Regions from separate parts of the Mesorhizobium sp. M0001 genome, predicted to be linked through region 1. Evidence: predicted binding sites of a transcription regulator. Region 1 holds the regulator's gene; each other region holds the start of a gene.
What was found. Region 1 encodes PhoB, which activates phosphate uptake and scavenging genes when phosphate is short. Its sites were predicted from a motif close to TGTCATNNANCTGTCAT; they were not measured.

Region 1 (8,005 bases):
ACTTGATGCCAGCACGAATTGCGCAAGCGTCTGATTCCAGCGGCAACTTCCATTCCCACAAACCGGCTTAAAGGGTGCGGCCCACAAGACGTCTGTGCGACGTTACCGGGCTGACACGAAACTGTCATGCGACTGTAATAATCGAAGGCTATTGGCCTCAGCGGGCGCCGGTTTGAAGAGGGCGCCAAGAGACCATCTTCCGAACAGGAGCAGGCCACATGAAGAAATTCCTCGTTACGGCATCGGCCGTGGCGGTAGCGTTCGCCGCATCGTCCGGTGTCGCCGCTGCGCGTGACCAGATCCAGGTCGCCGGTTCGTCGACCGTGCTGCCTTACGCCAAGATCGTCGCCGAGCAGTTCGGCGAAACCTTCACCAACTTCAAGACCCCGGTGGTCGAGTCCGGCGGCAGCGGCGCCGGCATCAAGGAGTTCTGCAAGGGCGTCGGCGAAGACACGATCGATATCGCCAACTCCTCGCGCCCGATCAAGAAGGACGAGCTGAAGTCCTGCGCCGACGCCGGCGTCAAGGACGTCCAGGAAGTCCGCATCGGCTATGACGGCATCGTCTTTGCCACCGACATCAAGGGTCCGGACTGGGCGCTGGTTCCCGCCGACATCTACAAGGCGCTCGCCGCCAAGCTGGTGGTCGACGGCAAGCTGGTCGACAACCCGAACACCAAGTGGAACCAGGTCAATCCGAAGCTGCCCGACTGGGATATCGCCGCCTATATCCCGGGTGAGAAGCACGGCACCCGTGAAGTGTTCGAGACCAAGCTGCTCGACGCCGGCTGCGACAAGGCCGCTTTGAAGGCTGCCGGCATCGCCGACGACAAGGAAATCGGCAAGACCTGCATCGCCATCCGCAAGGACGGCAAGGCTGTCGACATCGATGGCGACTACACCGAGACGCTGGCCCGCATCGACTCCAACAAGACCGGCGTTGGCGTGTTCGGCCTCGCCTTCTACGAGAACAATGCCGACAAGCTGAAGGTCGCTACCGTGGAAGGCATCGTGCCTTCGACGCAGACCATCGCCGATGGCACGTACCCCGTGTCGCGGCCGTTGTTCTTCTACGTCAAGAAGGCGCATCTGGGCGTCGTTCCCGGCCTCAAGGAATATGTCGAGTTCTTCCTTGATGACCAGATGATCGGCCCGGAAAGCCCGCTCGCCCAGTACGGCCTGGTTTCCGCTCCCGACGCCGAACGTCAGGGCCAGCGCGACGCCTTCGCCGCCGGAAAGACGATGTAATCAACCGACCGGATCAGGGCGCGGACCAAATCTCCGCGCCCTGATTTCGCCGCTTGCCGCAACGGTGGCGGCGATCTGAATTTTCCCTGGGGTGGGTGATGTCGTCCTTGCTCGTACTCGCCATAGTCATCGCCATAGGCGTGGTCGCTTTTGTGATCGGCCGCCAGCGCGCAGCGGCGCAGGATACCGGCAAGGTCAAGCCGCATTCGCGCGCGCATTATCATGGCTGGTGGGCCTTTCTGCTCGCGGTCCTGCCTGCCGTCCTGCTGCTCGCCGTCTGGGATATCGGCTCTTCCTTCTATCTCGACCGGCACATCCATGCCGCTTTGCCCGAGCGCACCGCCGACACAAAGGTGGCCAGCGAAGCGCTCGACGCCAGCCTGGTGAAGAGCCTGGCCAAGGGCCTGCGCCGGCTCGATGGCGATACCGCACTTCCCGCTACTTTCGCCGAATTGCAGCCGCTGCTCGCCGCCAAGGGCGTGGCACTGGCCAGCGACACACAGGACTATATGATCCCGATCGCGGTCGAGGCGAACCAGGTCCAGGACCGGCTCGGCCTGTTCGGCGCCGTGCTGACCTTCGCGCTGTCGGTCGCCGGCGCCTTCTATGCGCTGAGGCAGATCGCGCCGCGCGCCAGGGCGCGCAACAATGTCGAGAAGCTGATGCTGTGGGGGCTGCTTGCGGCCTCGACCATCGCCATCCTGACCACGGTCGGCATCGTGCTGTCGATGCTGTTCCAGACGATCACCTTCTTCGAGAGCGTATCGCCGATGAGCTTCTTCTTCGGCACGGTGTGGGATCCGCGTTTCGCCGCCGCCGGTTCCGGCGGCAGCCAGGGTCAGTTCGGCCTGATCCCGCTACTCGCCGGCACGCTCTACATCGCCGCCGTCGCGCTTCTGGTCGCAGTGCCGGTCGGGCTGATGTCGGCGGTCTACATGTCCGAATATGCCTCGCGCGGTGTGCGCTCGGTGGTCAAGCCGGCGTTGGAACTGCTGGCCGGCATTCCGACCATCGTCTACGGCATCTTCGCCGTTGTCACGCTCGGACCGTTCTTGCGCGACCTGTCGGCGGCACTCACCGGCGGCTCGCCCTTCATCCAGGGCCAGAGCATCTTCACCGCCGGTCTGGTGATGGGCGTCATGCTGATCCCGGTCGTGTCCTCTTTGTCCGACGACATCATCACCGCGGTGCCGCGCGCAATGCGTGACGGCTCGCTCGGCCTCGGCGCCACCCGCTCCGAGACGATCAAGCGGGTGATCCTGCCGGCGGCACTGCCCGGCATCGTCGGCGCCATCCTGTTGACGGCGTCGCGCGCCATCGGCGAGACGATGATCGTCGTGCTGGCGGCGGGCGTCGCCGCCAATCTGACGGCCAATCCGTTCGAGGCGATGACGACCATCACCGTCAAGATCGTCAACCAGCTGACCGGCGACCTCGAGTTCAACTCGCCGCAGACGCTGGTCGCCTTCGCGCTCGGCCTGACGCTGTTCGCGCTGACGCTGGTGATGAACATCGTCGCCCTCTACATCGTGCGCAAGTACCGGGAGCAGTACGAATGACCGACATCCCCCTGGACACGATGGCGGGCGCCGTCGCGCGACCGCGCCGCGACATCGGGCTGAAGGCGCGCTATGCCGCCGAACGCCGGTTCCGCATCTATGGCGTGATTGCGATCTCGGTGGGCCTGGCGTTCCTGGCCATCATGCTGATCACCATCGTCTCGAAAGGCTACACCGCCTTCTGGCAGACGACGGTGACGCTGCCGGTCACCTTCGACGAGAAGGTGATCGATCCCTCCGGCAAGCGCGCGACCGACCCTACCGTGCTGATCAAGGCGAACTATCCCAAGCTCGCCGAAAACGCGCTGGTGGCCAAGCTCGGCATCGATCCGGCCAACAAGCCGATGATGCTGAAGCTCAAGGGCTTCCTGTCGGAAGGCGCCCGCGTCCAGCTGCGCGACATCGTCTCCGCCGATCCGTCGGTGATCGGCAGGACGCGTGACGTCGACATCCTGGCTGCCGCGAACCTCGACTCGGCCTTCAAGGGCCAGATCGACCTCGGCGTCGATGAAGCGCGCCGCAAGGTGTCCAACCAGCAGATCGACTGGATGAACAAGCTTAAAGCCGACGGCGTGATGGCCGAGCATTTCAACACCGGCCTGTTCACCTATGGCGCCTCCAGCCGGCCCGAAACGTCGGGCATGGGCGTGGCGATCATCGGCTCGTTCTACATGATGGTGATCGTGCTGTTGCTGGCGCTGCCGATCGGCGTCGCCGCCTCGATCTATCTCGAGGAATTCGCCAAGAAGAACCGCTTCACCGACCTGATCGAAGTCAACATCAACAATCTCGCGGCGGTGCCGTCGATCGTCTTCGGTCTGCTTGGCCTTGCCGTGTTCATCAACTTCCTCGGCATGCCGCGCTCGGCTTCCTTCGTCGGCGGCCTGGTGCTGACCTTGATGACATTGCCGACCATAATCATCGCCACGCGCGCCGCCCTCGCCGCGGTGCCGCCGTCTATCCGCTCGGCGGCCCTAGGTCTCGGCGCCTCCAAGATGCAGATGGTGTTCCATCACATCCTGCCGCTTGCCGCCCCAGGCATCCTTACCGGCACCATCATCGGCCTGGCGCGTGCGCTCGGCGAGACAGCACCGCTGCTCTTGATCGGCATGGTCGCTTTCGTCGCCGATTATCCGACGACGCCTTTCGATCCGGCGACCGCGCTGCCGGTTCAGATCTATATGTGGGCAAACGAGGCTGAGCGCGCTTTTGTCGAGCGCATGTCCGGCGCCATCATCATCCTGCTCGTCTTCCTCATGGCCATGAACATCACCGCGATCGTGCTCCGGCGCCGCTTCGAGCGGCGCTGGTAGAAAAAAGGCAATTTGGTATGAACATCATGACCGAACAGTCCCTTGAGAATGCAGTGGGCGACAAAATGAACGCCAAGTCGAACGAAGTCATCAAGATGCGCGGCGACAAGGTCGGCGTCTTCTACGGCGAGAAGCAGGCGTTGTTCGACGTCAATCTCGACGTCCGCCAGAACCAGGTGACGGCGCTGATCGGCCCGTCCGGCTGCGGCAAGTCGACCTTCCTGCGCTGCCTCAACCGCATGAACGACACCATCGATTCGGCGCGGGTGACCGGCAAGATCACGCTCGATGAAGACGACATCTACGACAAGAACATCGATGTCGTCGAACTGCGCGCCCGCGTCGGCATGGTGTTCCAGAAACCCAACCCGTTCCCGAAGTCGATCTACGAGAACGTCGCCTACGGCCCGCGCATCCATGGGCTGGCCAAGCGCAAGTCCGACATGGACCAGATCGTCGAGCAGAGCCTGAAGAAGGCTGCGATCTGGAACGAGGTCAAGGACCGCCTGCAGGAGCCCGGCACCGGCCTGTCCGGCGGCCAGCAGCAGCGCCTGTGCATCGCGCGCGCCATCGCCGTGTCGCCGGAGGTGATCCTGATGGACGAGCCCTGCTCGGCGCTCGATCCGATCGCCACCGCCCGTGTCGAGGAGCTGATCGACGAACTGCGCCAGAACTACACGATCGTCATCGTCACCCACTCGATGCAGCAGGCGGCGCGCGTCTCGCAGCGCACGGCGATGTTCCATCTCGGCTATCTCGTCGAGGAGGGCGTCACCGACAAGATGTTCACCAACCCCGACGACAAGCGCACCCAGGACTACATTACCGGCCGCTTCGGCTGAGCCGTCCGGCGGGTGAATTTTTAGGCACGAGGACCAAGATCATGGGTGAACATACCGTCGCCTCCTTCGATGAAGAGCTCGGGCAGATCAGCAAGCTGATCCGCGACATGGGCGATCTGGCCGGCTCGATGGTCAGCGGCTCGACCAGGGCGCTGCTCAATTCGGACAATGCGCTGGCACAGCGTGTCGTTTCCGACGACGCCATCATGGATGCGCGCCAGCGCGAACTGGACGACCGCGCCATCACGCTGATCGCCAAGCGCCAGCCGATGGCCAACGATCTGCGCGCCGTGGTCGGCTCGATCCGCATGGCGGGCGACCTCGAGCGCATCGGCGACCTCGCCAAGAACATCGCCAAACGCGTCGGCACCGTGGGCTTGAGCGTCACGCCGCGCGACCTCTCGCACTCCATCGATGCCATGGCGCAACTGGTGCTGATCCAGGTGCAAGGCGTCGTCGAGGAATATGCCGCCACCGATGCGGCAGCGCTTGCAAAACTCAGGAATGACGACGAGCGCATCGACGTCAAATACACGTCCGTGTTTCGTGAGCTCTTGACCTACATGATGGAAGACCCTCGCAACATCACCGCCTGCACGCATCTCTTGTTCTGCGCCAAGAATCTTGAGCGCATCGGCGATCATGTCACCAACATCGCCGAAAATGCGTATTATGTGCTGACCGGCCAGCAATTGCCCGCCAATCGTCCGAAGCAGGACGAGACGGCGATGGCCACGCCGGCCTGATGAGGGTGAACTGCCTATGATCGCGCCACGCATCATGGTCGTGGAGGACGAGGAGCCGCTGGGCGTGCTCCTCCGCTACAACCTCGAATCCGAAGGCTATCAGGTCGAGGTGGTGACACGCGGCGACGAGGCCGAGATCCGCCTGCAGGAAAACGTGCCCGATCTCCTGGTGCTCGACTGGATGGTGCCCGCTGTTTCCGGCATCGAGCTCTGCCGGCGGCTTAGAGTGCGGCCCGAAACCGAGCGGCTGCCGATCATCATGCTGACCGCGCGCGGTGAGGAAAGCGATCGCGTGCGCGGCCTGTCCACCGGTGCCGACGACTATCTGGTCAAGCCATTCTCGACGCCGGAGTTCATGGCGCGCGTGAAGGCGCTGCTGCGCCGGGCCAAGCCGGAAGTGCTGTCCAGCGTGCTCAAGGTCGGCGACATCGTGCTCGACCGCGAGTCGCACCGTGTCTACCGCAAGAAGAGCGAGATCAGGCTCGGACCGACCGAGTTCCGGCTGCTCGAATTCATGATGCGCCATCCCGGCCGCGTGTTCTCGCGCAGCCAGCTGCTCGACAATGTCTGGGGCGAGACGATCTATATCGACGAGCGAACCGTCGACGTCCATGTCGGGCGCTTACGCAAAGCGGTCAACAACGGCCGCATGCCGGATGTCATCCGTACCATTCGCGGCGCCGGCTACGCGATCAGGGAAGACTAGGATGCTGCGCGTCGCGCCGTTGCCGGCCATTCAGGCGACATGCTTGCCGGATTTGGCCTGAATGCCCGGCGCGAAAATCTCCTGATCGACGAAGCCGAGCGCGCGCATGGCACAGCCTTCGCGGATCAGCGGCAGCTCGTTGGGCTCGGTGTCGAAGGAGATCGATTTCGAGTGCTGGCCGCCGGCGGTCTGGGCGATCGCTTCGCGCAATGCCGGTTCGATCAGGTCGAAGGCGGCGGCGCTGACGCCGACCATGGCGACGGGTGCCGGATCGATCAGTGCAAACAGGCTGCCGAGGCCGAAGCCGAGCGCCTCACCGGCCTTGCGATAGGCTTCGCGCTCCGGGCCATCGGTTTCGCGGGCGCGCGCGGCGAGTGCGCGCATATCAGCGTCGCCGATATCGACCGGCTCGGCATCTTCGCTCATCATTTTGGCGCTGCGCCAGATGGCGTAGTTTCCGGCATAGGCCTCGACGCAGCCGCGCCGCCCGCAGCGGCAGAGCGCGCCGCCCGGACGGTGGATCATGTGGCCGAACTCGCCGCCCGAGGAATGGGTGCCGGTGAACAGTTCGCCTTTCAGCACCAGCCCCATGCCGATGCCGTGCGACAAGAGGATCGCGATGAAATTGTCGCGGTAGCGCTCGGGCTGGCGCCATTGCAGGGCCACCGCCATCATATTGCAGTCGTTCTCCATGGTGGCAGGAATGCCGAATTCCGCTTCCAACATGTCGGCGAAGGCAATGTCGGTCAGTGGCGTGATTGGCGACCACAGCATGGCCCGCGCCTGCGAATCGGTGATGCCCTGGATGCCCATGGCAATGCGGGCGATGCTCTGGACATCGAGGTCCGGGTCCGCGAGACGCCGCCCGACGATTGCTACGCATTCGCCGATCAGCTCGTCGCGCGGCATGGTCAGCGTGTCGAGCCGGCGCTGTTCTTCCGCGACCACCTGGCCGGCATAGTCGATGACGGTGACGGAGAGGAAGTTCAGCGACAGCACCACGGTCATGACCGCCGCCGCTTCCGGGTTGAGGCCAAGGCCGACCTGCGGCCGGCCGCGTTTCAGCGAGCCGGTCTCGCCAGGCTTGCCTTCAATCAGGATGCCTTCTTGAATTAGATCAGACGAGATTGCCGATATCGTCGAATGGCTGAGGCCGGTGGTCGCCGCAATCTCGGTCCGCGACGGCTGGCCGGCCCGGCGCACGGCCGAAATCACCATCGCACGGTTGCGACGGCGCAGATCGTCGTGGCGGATCCCAACCGACATTTGTTTTCCTCCCGGCCTCCTCGCGCCTCATGATAGTGAAGGCGTTCGACGGCACCAGCCAAATATTGGCAGACGCCGGCAGCCCTGTCATTGTTTATTGCGGAGCTCGAAAAAATTCGGCAACGCCATCAGAATCCATCATAATCGATGTTGACAGTGCCTTATCATTGAACCAGTATTTTTTCGAGGCTCGAAAAAATGGAGCCTCTTTGTGCAGGCCTTCGGGCCGGTTTTGTCGCGCCGTGGGCGGCGCAGGGAGGGTTATAATGAACAGATTTGCAGCCGCCATGCTGGCGGGTGTCGCCATGTCGCTGGCGCTGATGTCG
Region 2 (8,005 bases), on a different contig from region 1:
TGTTCGGCCTTGTGGGCCGAATCGGCAATCGGACTTTCGTCTTTAGGCGCAGGCATAGCAGCGATTGCAAATTTAGCCGTGGTAACCGGCTGCCACCACCTTTCGCGCGTGCCGCCCATAATCGCCTCCAGCATGCAGCGGCGGAGACTGATTTGGCGAAGGCAATCCATTCCATGATCCGGGTTCTCCAAGAGGCCAGATCCGTCGATTTCTACAGAAACGCTTTCGGGCTCGATGTCGCCGACAGGCTGGATTTCGAGACATTCACGCTGATTTACCTTGCCAACGCCGAAACGGGGTTCGAGCTCGAACTCACCGTGAACAAGGGCCGCACCGAGCCTTATGAGCTAGGCGACGGTTACGGCCATCTGGCGGTCTCGGTGTCCGATCTCGACAGTGAACACGACCGGATCGGCGCGCTCGGCCTCAACCCCAAGAAGATCGTCGAATTCAACCGCGACGGATCGCTGATCGCCCGCTTTTTCTTCATCGAGGACCCCGACGGCTACAAGATCGAGGTTCTGCAGCGTGGAGGCCGCTTCCAGTAGGGGATTATCGGCCGCATTCAGCCGCGCAACGCCAGCAACGGCGCTGTTCAAGGGCGCAAACAGCAAGCAGGGAGGAACAAAATGGTCACGATCTATGACGCGAGGCTCTCACGTCGTGAACTTCTCAAACGCGGCGGCATCGGCGCGTTGCTCGTCATTTCCGGCAGCGCCGTCATCAGCCCTGAAAATGCCTGGGGGCTCGAGACATCGGCGCTCAAGCCGGAAACCATGGCGACGCTGATCCAGATGGCGCGCGACATCTATCCGCACGATCAGGTGCCCGACAAATACTACGCCACCGCCGTAAAAGGCCATGACGAGCAGGCCGGCAAGGACGCTGCCTACAAGACGATGATCGAAGACGGCATCGCCGACCTCGACAAGAAGTCGGGCGAGGGCGGCTTTCGCGGCCTCGGCTGGGAGGAGCAGCGCGTTGCCGTGCTGCAGCAGATCGAGGCGACGCCGTTCTTCCAGTCCGTCCGCGGCGGCCTCGTCGTCAGCCTCTACAACCAGCAGGAGGTGTGGCCGATCTTCGGCTACGAAGGCGAATCCTACTCCAAGGGCGGCTACATCGCGCGCGGTTTCGACGACATAGAGTGGCTCTGAGCCCTCCGTCGTTCTGAAACCCCGCAAACAGGAATTCATGGGAGGAAACCATGGCAGCTTCATTTGATCTCAACAACGATGGCGTGGTCGTGATCATCGGCTCCGGCGCCGGCGGCGGCACGCTCGGCAACGAACTCGCCCAGAAAGGCGTCGATGTCGTCATCCTCGAGGCCGGCGCGCGCCACGAATACGAGGATTTCATCAACGACGAGTGGGGTTCCTTCAGCCAACTCGCCTGGACGGACAAGCGCACAACCTCAGGCGACTGGCGGGTGTCGAAGGATTTCCCCAATTTGCCGGCCTGGATCGTCAAATCGGTCGGCGGCTCGACCACGCACTGGGCCGGCGCCTCGCTGCGCTTCCAGGAGCATGAGTTCAGGACGCTCTCGACCTACGGCAAGCTGGAAGGCGCCAACCTGCTGGACTGGCCGGTCACATTGGCCGAGATGGAGCCGTACTACGCCAAGGCGGAAGCCAAGATGGGCGTCACCGGCACCAATGGCTGGCCGCGGCTGCCCGGCAACAACAACTTCAAGGTGCTCAAGGCCGGCGCCGACAAGCTCGGCTATAAGGAATGTCATACCGGCAACATGGCAATCAATTCGGTCGAGCGCGACGACCGCAACTCCTGCCAACAGACCGGCTTCTGCTTCCAGGGTTGCAAATGGGGCGCCAAATGGTCGACGCTCTACACCGAGATTCCCAAAGGTGAGGCGACCGGCCATCTCGAGGTCCGGCCAAACGCCATGGCGATCAAGATCAACCATGACGCTAGCGGAAAAGTGACCGGCGTCGTCTATGCCGACAAGGACGGCAATCTGCAGGAGCAGAAGGCCCGCATCGTCGCCGTCGCCGGCAACTCGATCGAAAGCCCGCGCCTGCTGCTGAACTCCGAGTCAGCGAAGTTTCCGCAAGGGCTTGCCAATTCGTCGGGGCAGGTCGGCAAGAACTACATGCGCCACACCACCGGTTCGGTCTACGCCATCTTCGACCAACCGGTGCATATGTATCGCGGCACCACCATGGCCGGCATTATCCGCGACGAGGCGCGGCACGATCCCTCACGCGGCTTTGTCGGCGGCTATGAATTCGAGACGCTGTCGCTCGGCTTGCCCTTCATGGCCGCCTTCCTCAATCCCGGCGGCTGGGGCCGTTCCTTCACCATCGCGCTCGACCACTATGATCACATGGCTGGCCTGTGGATCGTCGGCGAGGACATGCCGCGCGCGGAAAACCGCATCACGCTGCACAAGGACGAGAAGGACGCGCACGGTATGCCGATCGCCGACGTGCATTTCGATGATCATCCCAACGACACGGCGATGCGCAACCATGCCTACAAGCAGGCCACAGCGCTTTACGATGCGGTCGGCGCGACGCGCTCCTTCCCGACGCCGCCCTATCCCTCAACCCACAATCTCGGCACCAACCGGATGAGCGATAAGGCGGAAGACGGCGTCGTCAACAAGCACGGCCAAGCGCACGACATCAAAAACCTGTTCGTGTCGGACGGCAGCCAGTTCACCACCGGTGCGGCTGAAAATCCGACGCTGACGATCGTGTCGCTGGCTATCCGCCAGGCCGAATACATCGCTTCGCAAATGTCGGCCAAGACGATCTGAGCCGTCCTCCCGGATCGCTACGCGGAACGCGCATGGCGCGTTCCGCCCTTTTTTCCTAGGACTCACTATGCGCCGACCGGCTGTCCGTCCTTGCGGCGGATGGCGACGACGGACGGTCGCGGCAGCTGGCCATCCCTGAAGTCGGGCCACAGCGTCTGCGCCTTGTCGAGCGTCTCTGCATCTTCCGCAGGGTGCTGCACCGACAGGAACAAAGTCGTGCCGTCCGGCGTGAAGCATGGGCCGGTCGCTTCGGCGCCATGCGGGCAGGTGAACAGCAGCTTCGGCAGGCCGCGCGCCGCACCTTCGGTGTCGACGCCATAGACGCCGTCCGGCAGGTCGAAATCATTGGCGCCGTCCGTCGCCACCCACAGCCGCCCCGCCGGGTCGAAGGTGATGTTGTCGGGGCAGACGAACCAGCCATTGTCCGACGTATCCGGATGAAAAGTGGCGCCGACCTTGGCATCTTTCGGGTTGCCGCAGAGCACGAACAGGTCCCAGGCATACTTTTCCGCCGTGTGGTCGGCATCCGCGCCGCGGCCGCCGGGCGGGATCAGTTCGACAATATGGCCCCACAGGTTTTCCGGCCGCGTGTTGGCCGGATTGACCTTTGACTGGTCGCGCTTCTTGTTCTTGGTCATCACCGCATAGACGCGGCCGGTCACCGGATTGGTCTCGATGTCCTCGGGCCGGTCCATCGGCGTGGCGCCGAGCGCATCTGCCGCAAACCGCGTCTTCAACAGCACCTCGGCCTGGTCGGCAAAACCGTTCTCGACGGTAAGCTTGCCCTGGCCGTGCACCAACGGCAGCCACGTCATCGAGCCATCGGCATCGAAGCGGGCGACCGACAGCACGCCATCGTCGAGCAGATCGGCGCCGGAGGCCGGGTTGGCCTTGTCATAGGCCTTGGCCGAGACGAAGCGGTACATATATTCGAAATAGTCGTCGTCACCCATATAGACGACAACGCGGCCGTGCTTGTTGAGGACCACGGTCGAGGCCTCATGCGACATGCGGCCAAGTGCCGTGCGCTTCACCGGCCTGGACTGAGGATCGTAAGGGTCGATCTCGACCACCCAGTCGAAGCGGTTGGCCTCGTTCGGTTCCTTGTCGAGGTTGAAGCGGTCATGGAAGCGGCCGCGGCCATAGATGTCGGAGCCGTCGAAGCCGTAACGGTCAAGCAGGTCGGCGGTCGGCGCCCTTTTCGGGTCGCCGCCGAAAATGTCGGACACGCCTTCCTCGCAGGTCAGCACCGTACCCCAGGGGGTGAAACCGCCGCTGCAGTTGTAGCTGGTGCCGAGCACTTTGGTGCCAGTCGCGTCGGCCGAGGTCTTCATCAGCGCATGGCCGGCAACCGGTCCGGAAACGGTCATTTCGGTGTTGGCGGTGATGCGGCGGTTCAGCGGACTGTCGGCTACGGTTTCCCACTTGCCGTCCTTCAATTGCACCTCGACGATCGAATGGCCCATCGCGGCCATGCCGAGATCGACCTGTTCCTTGGTCATCGTCTTGCCGGCATCGCCCTCGGTCATCCCCGGAAACATCACATTGGGCGAGATGTATTCGTTGTTGACGCAGAGCAGGCCATGATCAGAATTCACCGTGCCCTTCGGCAGCGGCATGAAGGCGATGTAGTCGCAATTGTAGCCGAAGCGCTTTTCCTGTTCCTCCGCCGCGACCTTGTTGCCGTCGAATTCGGCGAGGCCAGCTGCAAGCGGATCGCCCCAGCGCGCGACGATGGTCGTCTCATAGCCTTCGGCGGCGGCATGGGTCTTGTCGTAGACCCGCTTCAGCTCGGGAAAGCCGAGCGTCGACTGCGCTGCGGCGGCATGCGTTTCGCCGGCAAACAAGGAGCCGACAAAGCTGCCGCCGGCAATCAGCGCGCCGGAGGCGAGGCTGCCTTTCAAAAGAGACCGGCGCGAGACGCGCTCGGCAATGATTTCGCGGATGACGGGGGAGGATGAAGACGGTGTATTGGCCATGGTGTCTGCCTCTCAGGGTGGATGTTACGGCGCACCGTTGCCCTAGTCTGCTTAGGCAACATTCACATGACATAGGAGGAAGGTTTTGCCGCAACTGGGCGCGGCACTACGCATCGCTCAGCCCTTGGTGCAGGTCGAGGCGGTGAAGGCGCCGTCGGGCTGCTTCAGAATGATGTCGAATGACGGGGCGGTCTCGCCGTCCAGTGTTGCCTGTGTCATGGAGACGGAGTTGCCACCGGTGGTATAGCCGCCCAGCGGCCCGAGCCAGGTGATCTCGCCATTGGCATTCATCTGATAGTTGTAGCCTTGCGTCGCGGTGCCGAATGTCACCGGACCACTATAGACATTGCCCTTGATAGTGATGTCGCCGAGGTTGAGGAAGGCGCCGAGCAAATAGACCTCGCAATGATAGGTGCCGTCCGGAAGCTTGCCCTCGCTGAAATCGGCGCGCGCGGCGCCGCTCGTTGCCATCAGCAGCAGGATGCCGGAAATGCATGAGGTGCGAGATGTCATGACGTCACTCTTTTGAAGGGCGAGCTTGCCCTATTTTTGCGCGGTACCGCAACATTGTTAGCCCGGAACACACGGCCGGAGATCAAAAACTAGGCATTTGTCTCAATTGGGCAAAAATTAGGCAAAAGCCATGTGCGCTGCGCAAATTTGCCTCAATCAATTTTCGCCGGCTACCACTGTTTTCTCGAGGCTAATATACCAACCGGCTGATAACGCTCGGCTATTCCATCTTCGTGAGCGGCGCCTTTGCGTTTGGCACGGCAGTTGCATTGCATTATCGCGGTGCAATCAAACAGCTTGGGAGTCTTCGGTATGAGGGGTAATTTCTCCACAATAACAAAAATGTTTTCGGCCGGCGTGGTCGCCGCCGGCCTGTCGATGTCGTCTCCGGCCCAGGCCGCCGAAGACACGATCAAGGTCGGCATTCTGCATTCGCTGTCGGGGACCATGGCGATTTCGGAGACGACGCTGAAAGACGCCATGCTGATGCTCATCGAAGAGCAGAATGCCAAGGGCGGTCTGCTCGGCAAGAAGCTCGAGGCGGTCGTTGTCGATCCGGCCTCCAACTGGCCGCTCTTTGCCGAAAAGGCGCGCGAGCTGATCTCGAAGGACAAGGTCGCCGCCGTGTTCGGCTGCTGGACCTCGGTGTCGCGCAAATCGGTGTTGCCGGTGTTCTCGGAACTCGACAACATCCTGTTCTACCCCGTCCAGTATGAGGGCGAGGAAAGCGAGCGCAACGTGTTCTACACCGGCGCCGCCCCGAACCAGCAGGCGATTCCTGCCGTCGATTATCTCATGAGCGAGGACGGTGGCTCGGTGAAGCGCTGGGTGCTGGAAGGCACCGACTACGTCTATCCCCGAACCACCAACAAAATCCTCGAGGCCTATCTGAAGGCCAAGGGCGTCGCCGCCGAAGACATCATGGTCAACTACACGCCGTTCGGCTTCTCCGACTGGCAGACCGAAGTCTCCGCAATCAAGAAATTCGGCTCGGCCGGCAAGAAGACCGCCGTCGTCTCGACCGTCAATGGCGACGCCAACGTTCCGTTCTACAAGGAACTCGGCAACCAGGGCATCAAGGCCGAGGACATCCCGGTCATGGCCTTTTCGGTCGGTGAGGAAGAACTGGCCGGTCTCGATACCGCGCCGCTGGTCGGCCATCTCGCTGCCTGGAACTATTTCGAGAGCGTCGACACACCCGAAAACAAGAAGTTCATCGCCGACTGGCACAAGTTCATCAAGAATGACAAGCGCACCACCAACGACCCGATGGAAGCTCACTATATCGGCTTCAACATGTGGGTGAAGGCGGTCGAAAAGGCCGGCACCACCGATCCCGACAAGGTCATCGACGCCATGGTCGGCGTGTCCGTGCCGAACCTCACCGGCGGCTATTCGACCATGATGCCGAACCATCACATCACCAAGCCGGTGCTGATCGGCGAGATCCAGGCCGACGGCCAGTTCGAGACCGTGTCGCAGACGCCCGGCCTCGTGATGGGCGACGAATGGTCCGACTATCTGCCCGATTCCAAGGACCTGATTTCGGATTGGCGCGCGCCTCTGTCCTGCGGCAACTTCAACGTTGCCACCGGCAAATGCGGCGGCAAGGGCACGAACTGATCCCTCCCGGGACCGACCGATCGTGGACGCGTCCACGATCGGTACCGCCAAGCGTCCGGGCGCTTCAGCCCGCCCGGACGCGGAATTTCCCCACAGAAGAGTATCTGAACGGATGATCCTGTTGCGCACTCTCGGCCTCATGCTGGTGTTCCTGGTGGCAAGCCTATTGCCGTCGAACGCAGCCGAAGCCGATCTGCGCGCCATCGTCGCCAAATTCGCCACGGGCACGGGCTTTGCCGCCACTGAGGCCGTCGTGCGCGAACTTGCCGCCACCGGCGATCCGCTGGTCGAGCGCCCGCTTGCAGCGCTCGCCGAAGGCAACCTTTACATCCGTAAAGCCGATTCAGCCGTCTTCGTCGGCAGTGAGGCCGCCGACAGCGTCACGCTGCTCGACCCGCTGAGTGGCGAGAAAGCCGGCGACGCCCCCAAGGCCGACATCACGAAGATCAAGGTCAACAACACGCTGCGTCGTGTCATCCGAGATGCACTGGGAACGCTGACGTTGCGCGCGAAAGATCCTTCTGTCCGCATCGCCGCCGCCGACACCATGTTCAAGACCCCCGATGCCGCCAATATCGAGCCGCTCGATGCAGCCATCGCCGCCGAGACCGACGCCAAGGTCAAGGCATTGTTCGAACAGGCGCGCGCGGCATCGGTGCTGGTCTCCGACAAGCCGGAGGCCGACAAGCTTGCCGCCATTGCCCTGATCGGCGCGCGCGGCGACCGCGACGCGGTCTCGCTGCTCACCGCGGTCGAGGCCAATGCGCAAGGCGCGGTCAAGGATGCCGCGACGGCGGCAATCGCCAGCATCAATTCGAGCCTGGCGCTGTGGGATGCCGGCCAGAACATATGGTACGGCATCTCGCTTGGCTCGGTGCTGCTGCTGGCCGCCATCGGCCTCGCCATCACCTTCGGCGTCATGGGCGTCATCAACATGGCGCATGGCGAGATGGTGATGCTCGGCGCCTACACCACCTTCGTCGTCCAGCAGGTGATCCGAACCTCATTCCCCGGCCTGTTCGACTGGTCGCTGGTGATCGCGCTGCCGCTCGCCTTCCTGGTTGCCGCTTCCGTCGGCCTGATCATCGAGCGCGGCGTCATCCGTTTCCTCTAC
Region 3 (8,005 bases), on a different contig from region 1:
GCTGGCGGTTCCCGAAGGTATCGCTGGGCGAGACCTGGCCGATGAAGCATGACGGCATCGACTATCTCGGCCGCTTCACCTCGTTTCGCCATGTCGGCGTCTTCCCCGAGCAGGCTTCGCACTGGGACCATATGGCCAGCCTGATCGCGGCGGCGAAACGCCCGGTCAAGGTGCTGAACCTGTTCGGCTATACCGGTCTCGCCTCACTGGTTGCGGCCCGCGCCGGTGCCGAGGTCACCCATGTCGATGCCTCCAAGAAGGCGGTCGGCTGGGCGCGCGAAAACCAGGAAATGGCCGGTCTCGGCAGCAAGCCGATCCGCTGGATCGTCGACGATGCAGTGAAATTCGCCGAGCGCGAAGAGCGCCGCGGCAGCCGCTACGACATCATCCTGTTCGACCCGCCCGCCTATGGCCGCGGCCCCAAGGGCGAGGTCTGGCAGTTGTTCGAGGACCTGCCCGGCCTGACCGATCTTTGCCGCGCGATTCTGACGCCGAAACCGCTCGCCGTGGTGCTGACCGCCTATTCCATCCGCGCCTCCTTCTTCGCCATCCATGCCTTGATGCGCGACACTTTTGCCGGCATGGGCGGCACCGTTGAATCAGGCGAACTGATCATCCGCGAGCAATCCGCCGGCCGGGCGCTGTCGACATCGCTGTTTTCGCGCTGGGTGGCCTGAATGCCCGGGAGACCTGAAGGCCCGGGAGTCCCGAATGAATGAGCGGCACGCAGGTGCGCCCGGGCAGGTCAAGGAAGTCACCAGCCTTGCCAATCCGCTGATCAAGGACATCAAGGCGCTCGCCCAGAAGAAATTCCGCGACCAGCAGAACGCCTTCATGGCCGAAGGGCTGAAGCTGGTCATCGACGCCCTCGACCTCGGCTGGTCGATCAGGACGCTGGTTTTCGCCAAGGCCGGACGCGGCAATGCGGCGGTCGAAAAGGTGGCTGCGCGCACGGTTGCCGCCGGCGGCACCGTGCTCGAAGTGTCCGAAAAAGTGCTGGGCGCCATCACCCGCCGCGACAATCCGCAAATGGTGGTCGGCGTCTTCCGGCAAAAACTGCTGCCGCTAAGAGACATCCGCGCTCACGACGGCGACGTCTGGATGGCGCTCGACCGGGTGCGCGATCCCGGCAATCTCGGCACCGTCATCCGCACCGTCGATGCCGTGGGCGCCAAGGGCGTCATCCTGGTCGGCGAGACTACCGATCCTTTTTCTGTCGAGACCGTGCGCGCCACCATGGGCTCGATCTTCGCCGTGCCGGTGACCAAGGCGACGCCGGAAGCATTTCTGGCTTGGCGAAACAGCTTCTCGGGCCTGGTGGTCGGCACCCATCTGAAGGGTGCGGTCGACTACCGCTCGGTCGATTTCTCCCGAGGACCGGTGCTCTTGATGATGGGCAATGAGCAGCAGGGCCTGCCCGACAATCTGGCGGAAAGCTGCGACCGGCTGCTGCGGATTCCGCAGGCCGGCCGCGCCGATTCACTCAATTTGGCGGTCGCCACCGGAATCATGCTGTTCGAGATCCGGCGCGGCGCGCTGAAACTTGCCCCCGAGGACGCCACATCGTGAAATCATGGTCTCCCTATGCGCTGCTGGTGGTGGTGGCAATCGCGCTAGACCAGTGGATAAAGCATCTGATCGAGACCGGCCTCGTCTTCCAGGAAAAGCTCGACCTGGTGCCATTCCTGGCGCTGTTTCGCACCTACAATACCGGCATCGCCTTCTCGATGTTCTCGTCCTTCGGCGACACCGGCCTGGTCGTCATCGCGGTCGTGGTCGTTGCCTTCGTGCTTTATCTGGCGACGCGCACGCCCTCCGGCCATGTGCTGGCCCGCATCGGCTTTGCCCTGATCATCGGCGGCGCGATCGGCAATCTGATCGACCGCGCCGTCTACGGCCACGTCATCGACTATATATTGTTCCACACGCCGGTATGGTCCTTCGCCGTCTTCAACCTTGCCGATGCCTTCATTTCGGTCGGCGCGGCGCTGGTCGTCTTCGACGAGTTCATCGGCTGGCGGCGCGAGGCCAAGCCGCAAGGCCCAGAAGCCTGACGGCCCGACTCTTTTGACCAATTGACCTCGCCGGACGGTCGCCGCACAGTTCGGCCAGAGCCAGCCAATGCCGACCGCCAGCCTTTGCGAAGCCGAGGAGAAGAGATGCCTGAAACCTTCAAAGCCATCCTCGTTTCGCGCGACGCCGAAAAGAAACAGTCGGTGGAGGTCGTCGATTTCGGCGAAGCCGATCTGATGGAAGGCGACGTCACTGTCGCCGTCGAGGCGACGACGGTCAACTACAAGGACGGGCTGGCCATCACTGGGAAAGCGCCAGTGATCCGCCGCTGGCCGCTGGTGCCGGGCATCGATTTCGCCGGAACCGTCCTCTCCTCATCGCATGCCGACTGGCGCAAGGGCGACAAGGTCATCCTCAATGGCTGGGGCGTCGGCGAGACGCATTTCGGCGCCTATGCCGGGCGCGCGCGCGTCAACGGCGACTGGCTGGTGCCGTTGCCCGACGGCATCAGCGCGCACGATGCGATGGCGGTCGGCACCGCCGGCTATACGGCCATGCTCAGCGTCATGGCGCTGGAGCGGCACGGCATCCTGCCGGATCGCGGCCCGGTGGTGGTGACGGGTGCGGCCGGCGGCGTTGGGTCGGTCGCGGTCTCGATCCTGTCCAGCCTTGGCTATCACGTCATCGCCTCGACCGGCCGCAACGCCGAGAGCCCCTATCTGATCGACCTCGGTGCCGCCGAAGTGATTTCGCGTGAGGAACTCTCCCAGCCGGCCAAGCCGCTGGCCAAGGAGCGCTGGGCCGGCGGCATCGATGCCGTCGGCAGCCACACGCTGGCCAATGTGCTGTCGATGACTGCCTATGGCGGCGCGGTCGCCGCCTGCGGCCTGGCGGGTGGCATGGATCTGCCGTCGAGCGTCGCCCCGTTCATCCTGCGCGGCGTCTCGCTGCTCGGCATCGATTCAGTGATGGCGCCAAAGGCTGTGCGGCTGGAAGCCTGGCGCCGCATCGGCAGCGATCTTGATCTCAAGAAGCTCGCCGGCCTCTCGACGACCATCGGCTTCGACGGCATCATCACCGCCGCCCATGACATCGTCGAGGGCAAGATCAGGGGCCGCGTGGTTGTCGATATGTGAGGCTCCCGAAGCATGATCCCGAAGGGAATCAGGTTTCGGAAAAGATCAGGCGATGCGGAAAACCGCCAAAAATGCATGACCGCTAAAATTCGAACGATCCGCCGCGCTTTTCCATAATCTCTATCTGGCAAGGAGTTCCGCATGATCGCGGAGTCCGCCAGGAAAGAGAAGAGCCGTGCCGAAAGCGTCGACGGGCCGAGTCCGGCGACGGCGAAGCGGCAGCGTGTTGCGCCGCCGCCGCTGGCGCCGGATTTGCCGCGCGCCACGTCCGAGGGCCTGCCGTTCCTGACGGTGGTCGCCAGTGTCGTGCTGGCGGGCCTCTCCCACCTCACCGGTGCGCCGATCTTCATCACCCTCGGCCTGCTGGCAACAGGCCTTGCCGGCGTCGCCATGCACCTGCGCAGCCGGCGCACCGTCCGCCGCGCGGCGGCCTTGCTCGACGAAACCGCGGCCCGTAGCCGCGCCGAAATCGAGACGCTGGCCGACCGCATGTGGGAGATGCAGGAGAGCGAGGAGCGTTTTCGCGGGCTGATCGATGCGCTCGGCGATCTCGTCGTCCACCGCGACCGCGACGGCCACATCGTCTACGCCAACAAGGTTTTCGCCAGCCTCGTCGGAACCGACCAACGCGACCTTGCCGGCAGGACTCTGGCCGACCTCGGCATCGATGTCGGTATCGTTCCCGACGCCGCCTTTTCGGATCACGAATGCCTGAGTTCCACCGACGTCTCCATCCGCACGCCGAACGGTCCGCGCTGGTTCTCGTGGATCGAACTGTCGGTACGCGACAAGGATAGCGGCGCCGTCTCGCACCGGGCGATTGCCCGCGACATCACCGCGCGCAAACGCGCCGAATCCTCGCTGATCACCGCGCGCGAGCGCGCCGAATATGCCAGCCAGGCCAAGTCGCGCTTCCTCGCCACCGTCAGCCATGAGATCCGCACGCCGATGAACGGCATCATGGGCATGGCCAAGCTACTGGCCGACACCAATCTGTCGCCCGAGCAGCGCACCTATGTCGGCGCCGTCTCGACCTCGGCCAGCGCGCTTTTGGCGCTCATCGAGGATTTGCTCGACTATTCCAAGATAGAGGCCGGCCGTTTCGACCCGGAGCCGCAGCCGACATCGCTGCGCGAAATCGCCGACAACATCATCGAACTGATGGCGGCGAAAGCCTTCGCCAAGAACATCGGCCTCGGCTGTCATGTCGAGCCCGACGTGCCACAGATGATCATGGCCGATCCGGGAAGAGTCAGGCAGGTGCTGCTCAACCTGATCGGCAATGCGATCAAGTTCACCGACACCGGCGGCGTGCTGGTTTCGGTTGCACGGGCCCGCACCGAGACCAGCGACCGCATCTGCTTCACCGTCGCCGACACCGGCCCTGGCCTGCGCGAAGAGGATATGGAGCGCATCTTCGAGGAGTTCGAACAGTCCGACGGCACCTCGACCCGCACCCATGGGGGCGCCGGCCTCGGTCTGGCCATATCGAGGCGCCTGGTCGCCGCCATGGGCGGTGCCATTTCGGTGTCGAGCCGGCTTGGCGAGGGATCGGAATTCGTCTTCGAGATCCCGGCCGCAGGAGCAACCGAAGCACCGCAGAACCGGCAGAACATCCTGGCCGGCCGGCGCGCCGTGATCGTGTCGAAGAACGCCGTCGAGGCGGACGCCATCGCCCGCACCATCCGCGCCCATGGCGGCGCCGTCGACGTCGCCGCAACCGCTTCCCAGGCGACGCCCTTCGCCGAACATTGCGATGTGCTGTTGATCGACGCGGCCCTGGAGGACGGCGACGGCAGACTGCTCAAGCGCCTGCGCCAGAGTGGCTTTGCCGATTGCGAGGCGATCACGCTGATCGCGCCGACCGACCGCGGCATGCTTGGCGAATTCCGCGCCAGCGGCTACGCCACCTTCCTGGCAAGGCCGGTGCGCGGCGAAACGCTGCTGCGCGTGCTGTTGACCAATCACGCCCCTGCCTTGCCCCAGCCCAAGCCGGAAAAGAGCGGCGTGTCCGCCCTTCGTGTCCATGGCGGGCGCCGGCAAGGCTTGTCGGTGCTGATCGCCGAAGACAACGACATCAACGCCATGCTTGCCCGCGCCACGCTTTTGAAGGCGGGACATCGCGTGAAAGTGGTCGGCAATGGCAAGGCCGCGGTCGAGGCGGTGACCGAAGCCGGGCTGAAAAACCGCTTCGATGTGGTGCTGATGGATCTGCACATGCCGGTCATGGACGGGCTGGACGCGATCGCCGCCATCCGCCGCCACGAGGAGGAAATGGCTGTGCCGCCGGTTCCGATCATGGTGCTTTCGGCCGACAGCCAGGAAAAGACCCGCCACACCGTGCTCGCCCATGGCGCCAGCGGCTTTGTCACCAAGCCGCTCGATCCCGACGCGCTGGTCCATGCCGTCGAGGGCCAGGTGGCCGCCTGAATTCATGTCGCTCGAAAATGGCCCCGGTTTTGAGAAGACGACATGCACAAAACAAAGACTTGAAGCGCGTCGCGTGAATCGTCCCAGCGCGACGCGCTTCAAGGTGACGCTGGCGCAATCCTCGCGTCACGTAGGTAGCCGAATGAGGGTTTTCGCCAGCCGACGAAGTATTGCCCGTCGCGCCGTATCACGGTACTGTCACAATCCTGTTGCACCTACACCGTATCCCCGTGCCAAGAGGGATGGCTCGAAGGAGAATCACTCGTGCATACAGTTATGCCGGAATGTGACACTCGGCCCAGCGCAGGCGGCGCTTTGCTCGCCGCGCGGAACGCCGATGCCGTCGCAACAGGCGCACCGCTGGGCCGTATCGGCAATCTCGAAGTGCGGCTTGCCCGCAATGAGGCCGAGATCGCCGCCGCGCAGGAAGTGCGCTACCGGGTGTTTTATGACGAGCTTGGCGCCAGGAAGGACCTGTTCCAGGCGCAGGACCGGCGCGACGCCGACCGCTTCGACCCGCTGTGCGACCATCTCCTGGTGCTTGACACCTCGATCTCCGGCCCCGAGCATCGCCGCATCGTCGGCACTTACCGCCTGCTGCGGCAAGAGATTGCGGCGACCGCCGGCGGCTTCTATTCCGAAGGCGAGTTCGAACTGACCAAGCTGATCGCCCGCCATCCCGGCCAGCGCTTCCTTGAGCTCGGCCGCTCCTGCGTGCTGCCGGAATACCGCTCGAAGCGCACCATTGAGGCGCTGTGGCAAGGCATCTGGGCCTACATCAACCACTATGAGATCGGCGTGATGACCGGTTGTGCCTCGTTCCCTGGCACGGTGCCGGCTGCGCATGCCGAGGCGCTCACCTACCTTGCCCATCACTGCCGGACCAACTCCGCCTGGGATGTGCGGGCGGTCTCCGGCCGCTATTGCTCGATGGATCTGATGCCGATCGAGGCGGTCAACGCCAAGGCGGCGATCGCGGCCATGCCGCCGCTGGTCAAGGGCTATCTGCGCGTCGGCGCCCGCATCGGCGACGGCTGCGTCATCGACCGTGAGTTCTCCACCGTCGATGTGTTCGTGGTGATGCCGGTCAAGGAAATCGGCGCCCGCTACGTCAACTATTATGGCGGGGAAGCGCAGCGCTTTGCGGCGTGAGGCAGTAGGCAGTAGGCAGTAGTGAAGGCTGCCGCGAATTGCTGACTACCGACTATTCCCTATTCCCTATTCCCTAATCCCTCTCCCTACGGAATATCCTCCGGTCGCCGTCCCGGGCGGCTCTTGTAGGACGGAAAGGTCCAGCCGAATTTCAGCGCGCCGCCGCGCACCAGGAAAGCCGCGACGAAGCCGGCGATATCCGAGGCGAGCGGCGGCAGGCCGGCAAGATCGCCAAGTGTGTAGAGGCCGGCGCCCGCGAGTGCGGCGGTGACGTAGATTTCGGGCCTGAGCAGTACCGATGGCTCGCCGGCCAGCAGATCGCGCAGGATGCCGCCAAATGTGGCGGTCAACACGCCCATAACAACGGAGACGACCGGCGAGCCGGTGATGGCCAGCCCCTTGGCCGCGCCCATTACGGAAAAGGCCGCCAATCCGATGGCGTCGAGCCAGAGCAGCCATTTCCAGCGGGATTCGACGCGGTGGGCGATGAAGAAGACCAGCACCGCAACCGCCGCGCAAACCAGCACATAGCCGGAGTTGGCGACCCAAAAGACGGGCAGGTTGAGGATGACGTCGCGAAGCGTGCCGCCGCCAATGCCGGTGACGCTGGCCAGAAACAGGAAGCCGATAATGTCGAGCTGCTTGCGCGAAGCCGCCAACGCCCCGGTCGCGGCAAAGACGGCGACGCCGGCATAGTCGAGGAGGTCGATGGGTGTCAGGGACATGAGGTAGTAGGGATTGGGAATTAGGGAAAGTATGAATAACACGAAGCCGCGCGATTGATACGCCTGCCCCTATTCCCTATTCCCTATTCCCTATTCCCTATTCCCTACTGCCTACCCTACTCACGCATCCTTCTCGGCCTGCTCGTTCACCGGCCCCGGCTCGACCGGCGCTTCGGTGGCCGCGATCTTGGGGCCGCCCTTGGCGACCCCGACCATGGCCGGCCGCAGCACGCGCTCGCCGATCGAATAGCCCGGCTGCACGACCTGGACGACGGTGTTGGCCGGCACATCGGGATTGGGCACTTCGAACATCGCCTGGTGGAAATTCGGGTCGAACTTCTCACCTTCCGGTTCGAGCTTCTTCACCCCATGCCGTTCCAGCGTCGACAGCATGGCGCGCTCGGTGATCTCGACGCCGTCGATCAGCGCCTTGAAGCCGGCATCTCCGGCCGCTTTCGCCTCGGCGGGGATAGCATCGAGCGCGCGGCGCAGATTGTCCGACACCGACAGCATGTCGCGGGCGAAATTGGCCACCGCATAGGCGCGCGC

Region 2: NKK50_RS13720 (PhoX family protein) is a predicted target of PhoB. The motif match lies at 4,811-4,827, and genes of this name have one in related genera.
Region 3: olsB (l-ornithine N(alpha)-acyltransferase) is a predicted target of PhoB. The motif match lies at 5,776-5,792, and genes of this name have one in related genera.

Annotation. Positions count from the first base shown of each region.
Region 1 is NZ_JAMYVS010000014.1:87,997-96,001, forward strand. Features, by position in the region: gene NKK50_RS27305 (substrate-binding domain-containing protein) at 219-1,247, shown strand; gene pstC (phosphate ABC transporter permease subunit PstC) at 1,346-2,806, shown strand; gene pstA (phosphate ABC transporter permease PstA) at 2,803-4,119, shown strand; gene pstB (phosphate ABC transporter ATP-binding protein PstB) at 4,137-4,961, shown strand; gene phoU (phosphate signaling complex protein PhoU) at 5,003-5,707, shown strand; gene phoB (phosphate regulon transcriptional regulator PhoB) at 5,724-6,413, shown strand; gene NKK50_RS27335 (ROK family protein) at 6,444-7,679, opposite strand; gene xylF (D-xylose ABC transporter substrate-binding protein) at 7,946-8,005, shown strand, end outside.
Region 2 is NZ_JAMYVS010000004.1:186,299-194,303, forward strand. Features, by position in the region: gene NKK50_RS13705 (VOC family protein) at 153-548, shown strand; gene NKK50_RS13710 (gluconate 2-dehydrogenase subunit 3 family protein) at 630-1,154, shown strand; gene NKK50_RS13715 (GMC family oxidoreductase) at 1,205-2,776, shown strand; gene NKK50_RS13720 (PhoX family protein) at 2,842-4,755, opposite strand; gene NKK50_RS13725 (hypothetical protein) at 4,873-5,268, opposite strand; gene urtA (urea ABC transporter substrate-binding protein) at 5,581-6,891, shown strand; gene urtB (urea ABC transporter permease subunit UrtB) at 7,004-8,005, shown strand, end outside.
Region 3 is NZ_JAMYVS010000002.1:338,979-346,983, reverse strand. Features, by position in the region: gene NKK50_RS06625 (RsmD family RNA methyltransferase) at 1-677, shown strand, start outside; gene NKK50_RS06620 (TrmH family RNA methyltransferase) at 712-1,569, shown strand; gene lspA (signal peptidase II) at 1,566-2,054, shown strand; gene acuI (acrylyl-CoA reductase (NADPH)) at 2,160-3,149, shown strand; gene NKK50_RS06605 (response regulator) at 3,291-5,579, shown strand; gene olsB (l-ornithine N(alpha)-acyltransferase) at 5,856-6,731, shown strand; gene NKK50_RS06595 (trimeric intracellular cation channel family protein) at 6,818-7,450, opposite strand; gene grpE (nucleotide exchange factor GrpE) at 7,577-8,005, opposite strand, start outside.